Regions from separate parts of the Pseudoalteromonas sp. NZS11 genome, predicted to be linked through region 4. Evidence: predicted binding sites of a transcription regulator. Region 4 holds the regulator's gene; each other region holds the start of a gene.
The links. The regulator sigma-54, encoded in region 4, starts transcription at its own class of promoters, with help from an activator protein. The targets are predictions, from matches to a motif close to GTTGGCACGNNNNTNGNNT.
Positions count from the first base shown of each region.

Region 1 (3,173 bases), on a different contig from region 4:
CTTCAATTACGACGTATGGAGGACAGCGCTGTTGTTATTAGCGTAATTGCGCTAAAATAGACCAGCAAAAAAATATATATCTAAACCGGAGATTCTACAAGGCATGAAAAAACTGCTAATTTCACCGTCAAAAATGACGCTAGGCGAACAAGAAAATCAAATCTATCAGAACATTCTGAAGCAATCTTCAGAGTTAAGCCTTAACCTTATGGCCGTGAAAGTAGAAAACCACCCTGATGATTTTTTACCTTGGTGTTACGAATTGCTAAGTGCAAGCAGAGATCGTATGAACTACGATTTACTAGAGCCACAGCAGTTACCAGTACTTAAGAAGCTACACGATCAGCTTATTTCAGCTATCAGCTTTTTACAGGTTAAAACTTTACGTATTGCTCCGTGGCCTGTTGTAAGTGTATTTGTAGAACAACACAAAGACGTTATTGCACTTGATGAACAGCTTCGTTTGGTAGACTACATCAAAAGCATTCGTGAACAGTCTCTTAAAGATATGATTCCTGAAGACTTACTTGCGTTTAGCGGTAAGCACATGGCATCACTTGATCCAAGCACATACAACTTTGACGTTGAATGGTTTGCATCTACAAAGAGTGCAAAGAGCTTCCATCAAATGCTTGGTGATTTACCAGGTGCTTTTGACGATGCACTAGTGAATATTCCACTTGAAGGTGATATTACTCAGTACGAGTATCAGAAATTTGTTGCTGCTTATTCAAAAATATTCACCGACAACAACGAAAAACCAACACTTGCGCCTGCAACACGACTGCTTGCAATGCGTCGCCCTGATTTATTTACTCCGATTACAAATAATCGATTAGATGCATTATGTGGTGCCCTTGGTGTTTCTAAACTTAAAAATAGTGATTTTGAGCGTTACTGGCAAGATATCGTAAAAGGTATTCAAGCTATGTCATGGTACAAAATGGCTAAACCTAGTAACGAGTTAGAAGAACAATTGGTTGCTATTAAAGCATTAATTCCATGTTTCTTTCACTACGCTGATGCTAAAACACCAGATAACTCTAACTACATTAAACTGCTAACCAAGCCTAAACGTACTACAACTACAACAGGTAAAACTCAGCGTAGAGGTAAAGAGTCTGCAGAGATTTTAGTAGACCGTGCTCTTGCTGCTGACGATATTCCTGAGCATATTCGCAGTAAACGTGATTCAATTGTGAGTGAAGTACAAAAAGGTCGCAGCGTAAACGAAACAATTAGCCTTATGCGCACTATATTCGGTTAAAATCTTCTAATTTAGCCGTACTTTTATGGTGCGGCTAGGTTAATTTATGCACCAGCAGTGTGCGCAACATCTTCCTTCATGTTATACCCCCATCCTATTCATAAAATTCAAGCTCATGTTTTTAATAAATAAAAAATAATTTTTAATAAAAAACAATGAAGCTGGCACACACAGTGCAATTATCCCGTTAGTTAAACAATAAAAAGCCGTCAGCCTAAAGGTTCCGATTACATAATAAAAACCTTGGCGAGCAAAAATCATATAACGGGAAATGGACATGCTAAAACTAAAAAAAACCATCGCTATCAGTGCTATAGCATTAATGGGCGCAACATCTTTAACGTCAACAGCCGTACATGCTGAAGTAACTGCTAATGCAGCGGCAACATCAAACTACTTATGGCGTGGTCAAGAGCAAACTGGGGGCGATGCAGCTATTTCAGGCGGTATTGATTACGCTAATGAATCGGGCTTTTATGCAGGTACTTGGGCTTCAAATGCATCGTGGGCAGATGAAATGACCTATGAGCTTGATTTATATGCAGGCTTTGGTGGCGACATTAACGAAAGCGTTAGCTATGATGTTGGCTATATTTATTACGCTTACCCAGACGCAGCCTCTGAAGCTGACGCAGATTTCTCTGAAATTTACGGTAGCATCAGTGTTGAAGGCTTTACCTTTGGTGCTTCAGTACTAGCAACATCAGCTGCAAGTGGTGATGGTACAGACTTTGGTGATTCACTTTACCTGACAGCTGACTACGGTTTTGCTGTTGGCAGTAACGGCACTGAAATGGCACTTCACTTAGGCCACTACTCTGGTGACTTTATTGGTGATGACAATATCTTAGATTACGGTGTATCAATTTCGAAAGATGGGTTCACTTTTGGTTTATCTGATACAGATATGGATGACTCAGATATTAAAGCTTACGTTGCTTATTCTGTAGACTTTAATTTATAAGAAAGAATGTGTTACTTGCTGCAACACGAAGGGCCTTTTGGCCCTTTTCTTATTTTTGAACAAGCCCCTTCACACCTGTTAACAAACCGTTACAATTGAATGAAAACAATACATACATTTTCCTTTATTCTATTACCTAGTCACTGGGCATTTATAACTGCCTAGCCATAAAATAGGTATAAAGGAATAATAATGAAATCACCTAACGCGTTTAGCGCCCTACTCGATATTTATATAAGTCCTAGTAAAGCTTTCAATGGTGTTGAACACGCCAGAGGTTGGTCATGGCTTGCTTTTATAGTCATGTCTTTAGTTTCAATGGCGAGTATTTATATTTTTTATTCCACTGTTGATATGCAGTTTTTGATTAATGAGCAAGTAGCAGCATCAACTATTGATGCGACGATTGGCGAGCAAAAAATGATTCGCCAAAGTATAGAGCAAAATGCAGAAGGCCAAGTATGGTTTGGTTTGTTTGGCGGCGTAATTGCGCTGGCTATCATGAATGCATTAATGGCACTTTATTATATGCTTGTGGCTAAACAGGATCCTGCATCAGAACATAGCTACGGAGCTTGGTATGGATTCTCTACCTGGACAATGATGCCAGTTGTTATTTCAAGCCTAGGAACAATTGCTCTTGTACTAAGTGCAAGTACAGATCAAATATCTCAACAAGCCGTATTTAGCTATGCATCCATTAACCAATTAATAATAGGACTTGAAATTGGCCATCCTTTTTATAGCTTATTAGAATCAATAAACTTGTTTAGCTTTTGGAGCATTGCGCTGGGAATGATCGGCTTAAAATGCTGGACTAATTTTTCAACTAACAAAGCACTCCTATTCTCTGCTCTTCCTTCAATTATTATTTTTGGTATTTGGGCAATCATTGCAGCAAGTTAACTCTTAAGTGGAGGTAGATACTAGCTCCACATTACT
Region 1 covers NZ_JADYWP010000012.1:12,409-15,581, forward strand. The annotation lists gene I6E82_RS17750 (hypothetical protein) at 104-1,267, shown strand; gene I6E82_RS17755 (TorF family putative porin) at 1,545-2,231, shown strand; gene I6E82_RS17760 (YIP1 family protein) at 2,424-3,137, shown strand.
Region 1: a site for sigma-54 is predicted at 1,428-1,446, ahead of I6E82_RS17755 (TorF family putative porin). Genes of this name have one in related genera too.

Region 2 (3,173 bases), 340 kb from region 4:
ATTTACAGCGGGCACATTATTTTTAAGTGGCTGTATGTCTACGCAAAATAGTGAAGTAGTGCAGGACGACCCTTACTACGCACCTATGTACCCCGAGCCTATTTTAGAGCCGCTGGTAGCCACAGGTTCATTGTTTAATACTCATACATCAAACGACTTATATTCTGATAAAAAAGCGCTACGTACTGGCGATATAATTACGGTTAAATTGCAAGAGTCTACTCAAGCAACAAAAGCCGCTAAAACAGAAACAGACAAAGAAACCGACGCAAGCTTAGACCCAGTGATTGGCTTAGGTGGTCTACCTGTAAATATAGGTGGCGATAGTATTCAGTTTGGTATTGGTAGCGATTCGTCGTTTACGGGCGATTCAAAATCAAACCAGTCAAACAGCTTAGTGGGTGATATTTCGGTTAATGTAATGCGCGTTTTACCTAATGGTAACTTAGTTATACGCGGCGAAAAATGGCTAACGCTTAATACCGGTGAAGAGTTTATTCGTTTAGAAGGGCTAGTACGCCCTCAAGACGTAAGCGCCGATAATACGGTTGAATCAAACCGCATTGCTAATGCACGTATTCAATACTCAGGTAAAGGGCAAACGCAAGAAGCGCAAAGTCCTGGTTGGCTTACACGTTTCTTTAGCAGTTCGCTGTTTCCATTTTAGAGGGTAACAACATGAATAGCCTTAAAGCTTTATGTTTAGTTGTGTTATTAGGTTGGCAGTTTACTGCCAGTGCTGAGCGCATAAAAGATGTGTCTATGGTTGAAGGCGTGCGCTCTAACCAATTAGTTGGTTATGGCTTAGTGGTTGGTTTACCAGGCACTGGCGAGCAAAACTCATACACACAACAAAGTTTTAGAGGCATGTTGAACAGCTTTGGTATTACGCTACCTTCAACTCAAAGTCCTAAAATTAAAAATGTTGCCGCTGTTGCTGTGCATGCAGAATTACCTGCATTTAGAAAGCCCGGACAAACAATAGATATTACGGTTTCTTCTATTGGTAGTGCAGGCAGTTTACGTGGCGGTACTTTACTACAAACCTTTTTAAAGGGTGTAGACGGTAACGTGTACGCTATTGCACAAGGTAGCTTAATTGTCGGTGGCTTAGGCGCACAAGGCCTTGATGGTAGTAAGGTTGTAATTAACACCCCTACAGTTGGTCGTATACCAAATGGCGCAACAGTTGAACGCACTGTAGAAAGCCCATTTATGCAAGGCGATTACATTACCTTCAACTTAAACCGCCCAGACTTTACAACGGCAAAACGCCTAGAAAAAACAATTAATGACTTAGTTGGCCCAAATAGCGCACAAGCAATAGATTCTGTTTCTATTCGTGTTATAGCACCACGCGATGCATCCCAGCGTGTATCGTACTTATCGACACTCGAAAACTTAGAATTTAAGCCAGCTGATATGGCCGCTAAAATTATAGTTAACTCGCGTACCGGTACAATTGTCATTGGCAAAAACGTTAAACTTCAGCCTGCGGCTATAACTCATGGTGGCTTAACAGTAACAATTGCAGAGCAACAAAATGTGTCGCAACCAAACCCGCTAGCAAACGGTGACACCGTTGTTACTCAGCAAAGTATTATTGATGTAAACCAAGACGACTCGCGCGCCTTTGTATTTAATCCAGGTGTAAGCCTTGACGATTTAGTTCGCGCAATTAACGAAGTAGGCGCAGCGCCTGGTGACTTAATGGCTATTTTAGAAGCACTAAAAGAAGCCGGCGCAATTAACGGACAGTTAGTTGTTATATAAATAACCCAAGCCAATAAATAACGTAGTACTTAAGCCCTATATTTTTGAAATTAGGGCTTTTGATTTACAGCAACTTAAGTTTATTATTTTTATCTTCCTCGTTTTATCGGTAGTGGCTCAGTTTTTGCATTTTTAACTGCATTATTCATTTTGTGTCAAAAAGCCGATGGAAACTAATCACCTCGATAAACAAAACTTTTTTGATTTAGGCAACTTAGATTCACTTCGTAAAGAAGCCTTAACGAGTGGCGATGCATCAACTGATGCTTCCAAAGCTGCGCTCAAAAAAGCGGCCGCACAATTTGAAGCTATTTTTACGCAAATGTTGCTCAAAGGAATGCGCAAAGCTAACGAAGCATTTGAAGATAAAGACAGTCCATTTAATTCAAGTGGCGTAAAGTTTTTTGAAGAAATGCACGATCAGCAACTTTCTACAGAGCTTTCATCAAATGGCTCGTTAGGCCTTGCCGATTTAATTGTTCAGCAGTTATCGCCTGAGTCTAAAAACTTTATGCCAGGCTCGGTGCTTAGAACAACCAAAGATATTTTTAGCGATACGCAAGTCGGCTCAGCTCTTCCTCATGAGCAAAAAAACAAGCAACCCGATCTTATCGTCAATAGCACTAAAGCCGATATTGCTGAGCCTAAAGTCGATACTGCAGAGTCTAAAACCGATAGCCCAACATTTAAAAATGCAGAAGAGTTTGTAAGTTCAGTGTGGGAACACGCTAAAACTGCAGCGCAAAAAATTGGTTTAAACCCAGCGGTAATGGTTGCTCAAGCGGCACTTGAAACCGGTTGGGGTAAACACATTATTAATAAAAGTGACGGTGGCAGCTCAAATAACTTATTTAATATTAAGTCAGATAAAAGCTGGGAAGGCGATAAAGCAAGCAAAGTAACGCTTGAGTTTGAACAAGGCACACCCGTTAAAAAACAAGCCAGCTTTAGAGCCTACGATTCAATTAAAGATAGCGTGAACGACTTTGTTGATTTTTTAACGCAAAACCCACGCTACAAAGAAGCATTACAAAATACAGCAAAACCAAATGACTTTTTAGATTCATTACAAAAAGCAGGTTATGCAACCGATCCAAATTATGCCAGCAAAATAAAAAAAGTGCTCAATAGCAGTCAGCTAAAAGACATTGCGGCAAACGTGATCCGCCAAGGAGTAGAGTAACATGTCGTTTAATTTATTAAACATTGCCAGTTCTGGGGTTAGAGCAAGCTCGGAGCTATTGCAAACGACAAGTAAAAATATTGCCAATGTAAATACCGTAGGCTACGTACGTGAGCGTACTGAATTTACCACTATGGTTGATAACCAAGTGGGGCGGGGCGAAACATACCGATTACTAAACGAGTTTGCTCAGTCACAGCTAAATCGTGACACCTCT
Region 2 covers NZ_JADYWP010000001.1:634,796-637,968, forward strand. The annotation lists gene flgH (flagellar basal body L-ring protein FlgH) at 1-667, shown strand, start outside; gene I6E82_RS02770 (flagellar basal body P-ring protein FlgI) at 679-1,773, shown strand; gene flgJ (flagellar assembly peptidoglycan hydrolase FlgJ) at 1,940-2,956, shown strand; gene flgK (flagellar hook-associated protein FlgK) at 2,958-3,173, shown strand, end outside.
Region 2: a site for sigma-54 is predicted at 1,885-1,903, ahead of flgJ (flagellar assembly peptidoglycan hydrolase FlgJ). Genes of this name have one in related genera too.

Region 3 (3,173 bases), on a different contig from region 4:
GATCGGGTGTGTGATTGGTTTCAAGGTGTGTCATTAAATCTTTATAAAATTGACGTTTATAAGGGAATTTAGTTTCGTGATTAATATTATCACCTTGTGGGAAATAGCCATTCATGACAGTAAGGTCGCGACCGTTTTCTTGTTCAACAGTGACGCTTATCATGCGTTTTTGCGATTCATCTGTATCGGTGGCAAAACCTTTTAAGACCGATTTAGGCTCTTTTTTGCATAACATAGCTACGCCATAATACGCTTTTTGACCATGAAAGTAGACGTGATATCCCATTTTTTGTACATCTTCTAATGGGAATGCTTCGTCGTGAACTTTAATCTCTTGCAAGCCAATAACGTCTGGTTGATGTTTGTCGATAATTGCTTGTAATTGGTGAAGACGAGCACGCAGACCATTGATATTGAAAGAAATCACTTTCATAAAATTTACCTTAAAATTGGTTCTATTTAATAAATTAAATTGTATCAGTAAATACGCGTACATAACATGACTGAATTGAGATAATAGCTGCGCAAATGTTGATCAAATGATGGGTAAAGTTTAAACATTGTGAATACAATATTAATTATTTAAATAAATAAAAAATTCAATTGAACTTAACTTTATTGAATATATAATGCGCGAAATTCACTTGTTTAGCTCGTTCAAATAGGATCTCTCATGAAAACTCAACTACTTTTAGCCACTGCTTTACTAGCATCTGCAACTGCGTCAGCTCAAAGCAATACTTACTTTAGCCAAGATAACAAAATTGAGTCTAAGTTATGTGTACTAAGTGCAAACGAAGGCTTTAGCGTTGCTCGTAAAGAAGCTGCCCAGCACGGTGTTTACCTATCTCGTTTTTCTAAAAGCATTTTATGTAATGGTGAAGATATTCGTGATATTGCTAAAAAAACGACATTAAGCAACGCATCAGTTGAGAAAGTAGAAGTATTTGCAAAAGACGCTCAACAAGAAACTCAATTATGTATGACGGCTTTAAAACAAGGTTTAGCACCTGTTCGTCAAAAAATTGGTAACCTAAACTCATTAAAATGTAATGGTCAAAACGTTACTGAGTTTGTTAAACGCTACCAAAACGCAGCAATCTAATTATTAGCTTAACTATATAAGTAAATTTGAAATGCCTGGTTTTTACCGGGTATTTTTTTGCAAAAATTACAAGGTTGTTTGCAAAGCTTGCAAGCTTAACTTATTGAAACTGTTTAATAAATATACCGGATGAGATTAAGTTATTGATTATTATAAGTTAACTGTTATTGGCATTGGATTTGTATTAGTTAAAGTGACATTTAATTAATTACGAAGGATACGTCTTATGAAAAAGTTAACATTAGCAGCCACTATTTTAGCATCATTAAGCCTAGCGGCTTGTTCATCTAATCAAGGTCTTGAAAGAATAGACAGTGACTTTGCAAGTTTAGATAATGATAGCGATGGCTACATCTCAAAAGTTGAAGCTGACGACGATAGCATTTGGGGCCATTTTTCAAATATTGACACCAATATGGATAACGAAATTAGCCGCAAAGAATTTAACACTTATATGAAGTTAAACAATGGTAAAGTAGCCACTGATTCTGAAGTAAGTGAGTCGGCATTTAAAGCTGAAATTGCTAAATTCGATAAAATTGAAAGCAGCTTTGCAAGTCTAGATAACGACAGCAATGGTTATATCTCGGTAGTTGAAGGTAACGATGATGATATTTCAAATCATTTTGGTTACATGGATAATAACCAAGATAAGCGCATCAGTAAAAGCGAGTTTATGGGTTACATTAAAAAATACGGTAACGCAGTAGCTGAAGATGATGCATTAGAAGCTTTTAAAAGTAACTAATAGTTACCATTTTAGTAAGTAAGATTAAAGCCAGTGCTAGTCACTGGCTTTTTTGTGTTTTAAATTTAGTTATTTGATAGATATATTTTCCTAGTTTGGTGTTGTTCTGTCATAATAGATGGCTGTGTATTTTTATTTGTTAAGAGTGTGTATGGCGGGTCGGCGAATTAGTGATGAACAACTAGTTGAGATCATTGAAGCAGCTATTTTTGTTGCAGATAAGCCTGTTAGTAAACGCCACCTTAAAGACATCGTATTAATAGATTTAGCTATTTCTATGACGCGAATAAATGACGCAATAGATACAATACAAGAACATTTTCAAACTCGTGGTATTCGCTTAGTTGAAGTGGGTAGTGGGTATCGGTTTCAGGCATGCAGTAGTTTAAGCCCTTGGTTAAATAACTTGTGGCAAGAACGCGCACCAAAATACTCGCGTGCTTTACTGGAAACATTATCACTTATTGCATACAGGCAGCCCATTACACGCGGCGAAATTGAGCAAGTAAGAGGTGTTACTACGGGTTCGAATATTATTAAAACCTTACTCGAAAGAGAGTGGGTTAAAGTGGTAGGGCATAAAGAGGTTCCGGGAAAGCCGGCTTTATATGCAACTACTAAGCAATTTTTAGATTATTTTTCGTTAACTGGACTTGAAAATTTACCTGCGTTGCCAACAGAGCAGCAAAGTAAAATTAACCAGTTATTGAGCGATCCTTCTGTGAGAGAACCATCCGAATGAGTATTATACAAGGTGAAAAGTTACAAAAAGTCTTAGCCCGTGCAGGCGTAGGCTCACGCCGTGAAATGGAAAAATACATTGACGCAAACCGCGTTAGTGTAAACGGTAAAGTGGCAAAGTTAGGTGACCGTGTTGAAGAAACCGATTTGATTCGTGTTGACGGACACAGTGTAAAAATCGAAGAAAAAGCAGACCGAATCTGTCGTGTGATTATGTATAACAAACCGGAAGGTGAGTTAAGCACACGTAAAGATCCTGAAGGGCGTCGTACTGTATTTGACCGACTTCCTCGTATTGATGGCGATCGCTGGATTGCGGTTGGTCGACTAGACGTTAATACATCGGGTTTAATGCTTTTTACAAACGATGGTGAACTGGCAAACCGTTTAATGCACCCAAGCTATGAAGTAGAGCGTGAATACTCTGCACGTGTATTTGGTGAAGTAACCAACGAGACGGTTAAAAACTTACTACGTGGTGTTGAACTTGAAGATGGTCCAGCCAAATTCACGACTGTAACCCCTATGGGTGGCGAAGGCGTTAACCGTTGGTTTAACGTAACGTTAAATGAAGGGCGT
Region 3 covers NZ_JADYWP010000006.1:181,547-184,719, reverse strand. The annotation lists gene xthA (exodeoxyribonuclease III) at 1-433, opposite strand, end outside; gene I6E82_RS14175 (hypothetical protein) at 674-1,105, shown strand; gene I6E82_RS14170 (EF-hand domain-containing protein) at 1,332-1,853, shown strand; gene scpB (SMC-Scp complex subunit ScpB) at 2,005-2,595, shown strand; gene rluB (23S rRNA pseudouridine(2605) synthase RluB) at 2,592-3,173, shown strand, end outside.
Region 3: a site for sigma-54 is predicted at 1,272-1,290, ahead of I6E82_RS14170 (EF-hand domain-containing protein). Genes of this name have one in related genera too.

Region 4 (3,173 bases):
TTTATAAAACTATGATTGATTGACAATAACTTGGTAAAGCTCAGCATCTGATTTTGCACTGCGTAACTGTTTACAAAAATCTTTGTTGTTTAGTTTATCAGCAATGGTTGCTAGAGTCTTTAAGTGCTGCTGGTTATCGCCATCTGGTACGATGAGTGCGACGAAAATATCAACAGGGCGATTATCGATTGCATCAAAATTTATTGGAGTTTCGCTAACGAGTACTAAAGCCAAAGGCTCTTCTGCACCGCTCATTCTTCCATGAGGAATGGCAATGCCACGCCCTATACCTGTACTACCCAATTTTTCTCTGCTCATTAAAGCATTAAGAATATCTTGTTGCGGTAAATACGGAAGTTTGTCGTGAGCAAGTTCGCTAATGAACTCTAAAATTCTTTTTTTGCTATTAAAAAGGACCGCAGCTTTGCTGCAGTCCTGGCATATAAGTGAGCTTAATTTCATCATATTAGTGTCGAGCAAGCTTCTCTTTGTGTTTAATTACTTGTCGATCGAGCTTGTCGATCAACGAGTCAATGGCGGCATACATATCTTGATGTTCTGTAGAGGCAAATAATTCAGCACCGCTTACGTGTATGGTGGCTTCTGCTTTTTGATTTAATTTTTCTACATCGAGAATGACATGAACATTATTAATATGATCAGAGTGTCTTTCTAGCTTCGCAAATTTGGTATTAATATAGTCTCTTAGTGAATCGGTTAATTCTACGTGACGACCAGTTAAGTTTAGTTGCATAAGCATTACCCTCTTTTTTTGCGTCTTAAATCAAACTTTTACGTTGATTTGACGGTGGAATAGCCAGAGATTCGCGGTATTTTGCGATTGTACGTCTCGCTACTTTAATTCCTTGCTCAGCCAATATATCCGCTATTTTGCTATCACTCAATGGTTTTGCTGAGTTTTCTGCTGCGATTAATTTTCGGATAAGCGCACGGATTGCTGTAGATGAACATTCACCACCGTTTTCGGTGCTTACATGGCTTGAGAAAAAATATTTAAGCTCAAATATACCACGGGGTGTGTGCATATACTTTTGGGTTGTTACGCGCGAAATTGTTGATTCGTGCATTTCTACCATTTCAGCAACATCATTTAAAACCATTGGTTTCATGGCTTCAGGACCGTGTTCAAAAAAGCCTTGTTGTTGCTTAACAATACAATTTGTTACTTTTAATAGCGTGTCGTTTCTACTTTCTAAGCTTTTAATAAACCATTTAGCTTCTTGTAAATGCGAGCGAATAAACTGGCTGTCACCACTGGATTTTACAGTGCGAGACATTGCCGCGTATTGGCTATTAACACGAATTTTAGGCATGCTATCTGGGTTTAACTCAACAACCCAGCGGCCTTTAATTTTTTTAACTGACACATCAGGAATAACATACTCAGATTCTTCTCTTACAATAGTATCTGCAGGTTTAGGGCTAAGAGTATGTATTAATGTCATTACTTCTTTAAGCTCTTCTTCTTTGAGCTTAGTTTTCTTCATTAATGTACGATAGTCACGAGCAGCTAATAAATCAATATGCTCGGTTAAAATCATTTTTGTTTCATTAATGTAAGGTGTTTCTTTATCAAACTGGTTAAGCTGAATACACAAACACTCTTGTAAACTACGTGCAGCAATACCAACAGGATCAAACAGTTGGATGCGTTTTAATACAGCTTCAATTTCATCAAGTTCGACTTCGTTATCATCTTCGTTTTCTTGATTAAAGCTTTCTAAAATCTCTTCGCAGCTTAGTGTTAAAATACCTGAATCATCGACGGCTTCTACAATAGCAATAGCAATAGCTTCGTCTGTAGGGCTAAATGGCGTTAGTTGTAACTGCCACATTAAATACTCATGGAGCGTTTCAGTAGAGGCACCTTGGTATATTGATTCGTCTTCAGGCATCGGACCCGATGATGCTGCTGGGGCGGCACTCATGTACTCATCCCAACTAACATCCATAGCCATGTCGTCACTTAGCGTGTCTTTTGCAAGTGCTTCACCACTATCTTGTTCATATTCGCTTGGAGCATCATCGGCAGATGCGCTAACAGTTATGTCATCTGTATCTGCTTTTTGCTCGTTTTTACCTGCAGCGTCTTCGGAATAGTCTGCTTCTTCAACCTCTAATAGCGGGTTGCTGTCGAGAGCTTCTTGTATTTCTTGCTGGAGATCCAATGTACTGAGTTGCAACAAACGAATAGCTTGTTGCAACTGTGGAGTCATTGTAAGTTGCTGGCCCATGCGCAGCTGTAGTGATTGCCTCATGTATCTCTAACAATCCTTTTATGTTGTTATAATTAATACTAGCAGATGCTTAAAGACATGGCGTAAATGTTACAGCCTAAATTGCTCGCCTAAGTAAACATCGCGTACTGTTTTATCATTTAATACGTGTTCTGGAGTACCTGATGCAATCAGCTCCCCATGAGAAACAATGTAGGCTTTTTCACAAACATCAAGGGTTTCTCTTACGTTATGATCGGTAATTAATACACCAATCCCACGATTTTTAAGATGTTCTATTATTTTCTTTATATCTAATACCGAAATCGGGTCAACACCTGCAAATGGTTCATCCAGTAATATAAATTTAGGATCTGCTGCCAGCGCACGTGCTATTTCAACACGACGACGTTCGCCACCCGACAATGCCATACCTTGGCTATCACGAATGTGTTGTATGCTAAATTCATCTAATAATTTATCGAGAGTGTCTTCTCTAGCTTGTTTATTTAACTCTTTGCGCGTTTCTAAAATGGCCATTAAGTTTTGATAAACAGTCAGCTTTCTGAATATTGAAGACTCTTGCGGTAAGTAGCCAATGCCTAATCTAGCACGACTATGCATAGGTAAAAGAGTAATATCGTTATCGTCTATCGATATTTTACCTTTGTCGCTAGGTACAAGTCCTACTATCATATAAAACGTGGTAGTTTTACCTGCGCCGTTAGGGCCAAGTAAGCCAACAATACTGCCAGCTTTGACTTCAAGACCGACGTTTTTTACAACTTCACGGCCTTTATAGCTCTTTGCTAATAGCTCTGCTTTTAATGTGCTCATGGTTGACCTTTGTCGCTTTTTTTACTTTTTTTAGTCTCGATTGGTACTAAAATTGTGTGAACGCGGTCAGTTGAGTTTTCATCTTTTTCGGCACTGATT
Region 4 covers NZ_JADYWP010000001.1:290,532-293,704, forward strand. The annotation lists gene ptsN (PTS IIA-like nitrogen regulatory protein PtsN) at 10-462, opposite strand; gene hpf (ribosome hibernation promoting factor) at 467-754, opposite strand; gene I6E82_RS01250 (RNA polymerase factor sigma-54) at 780-2,279, opposite strand; gene lptB (LPS export ABC transporter ATP-binding protein) at 2,349-3,074, opposite strand; gene lptA (lipopolysaccharide transport periplasmic protein LptA) at 3,071-3,173, opposite strand, start outside.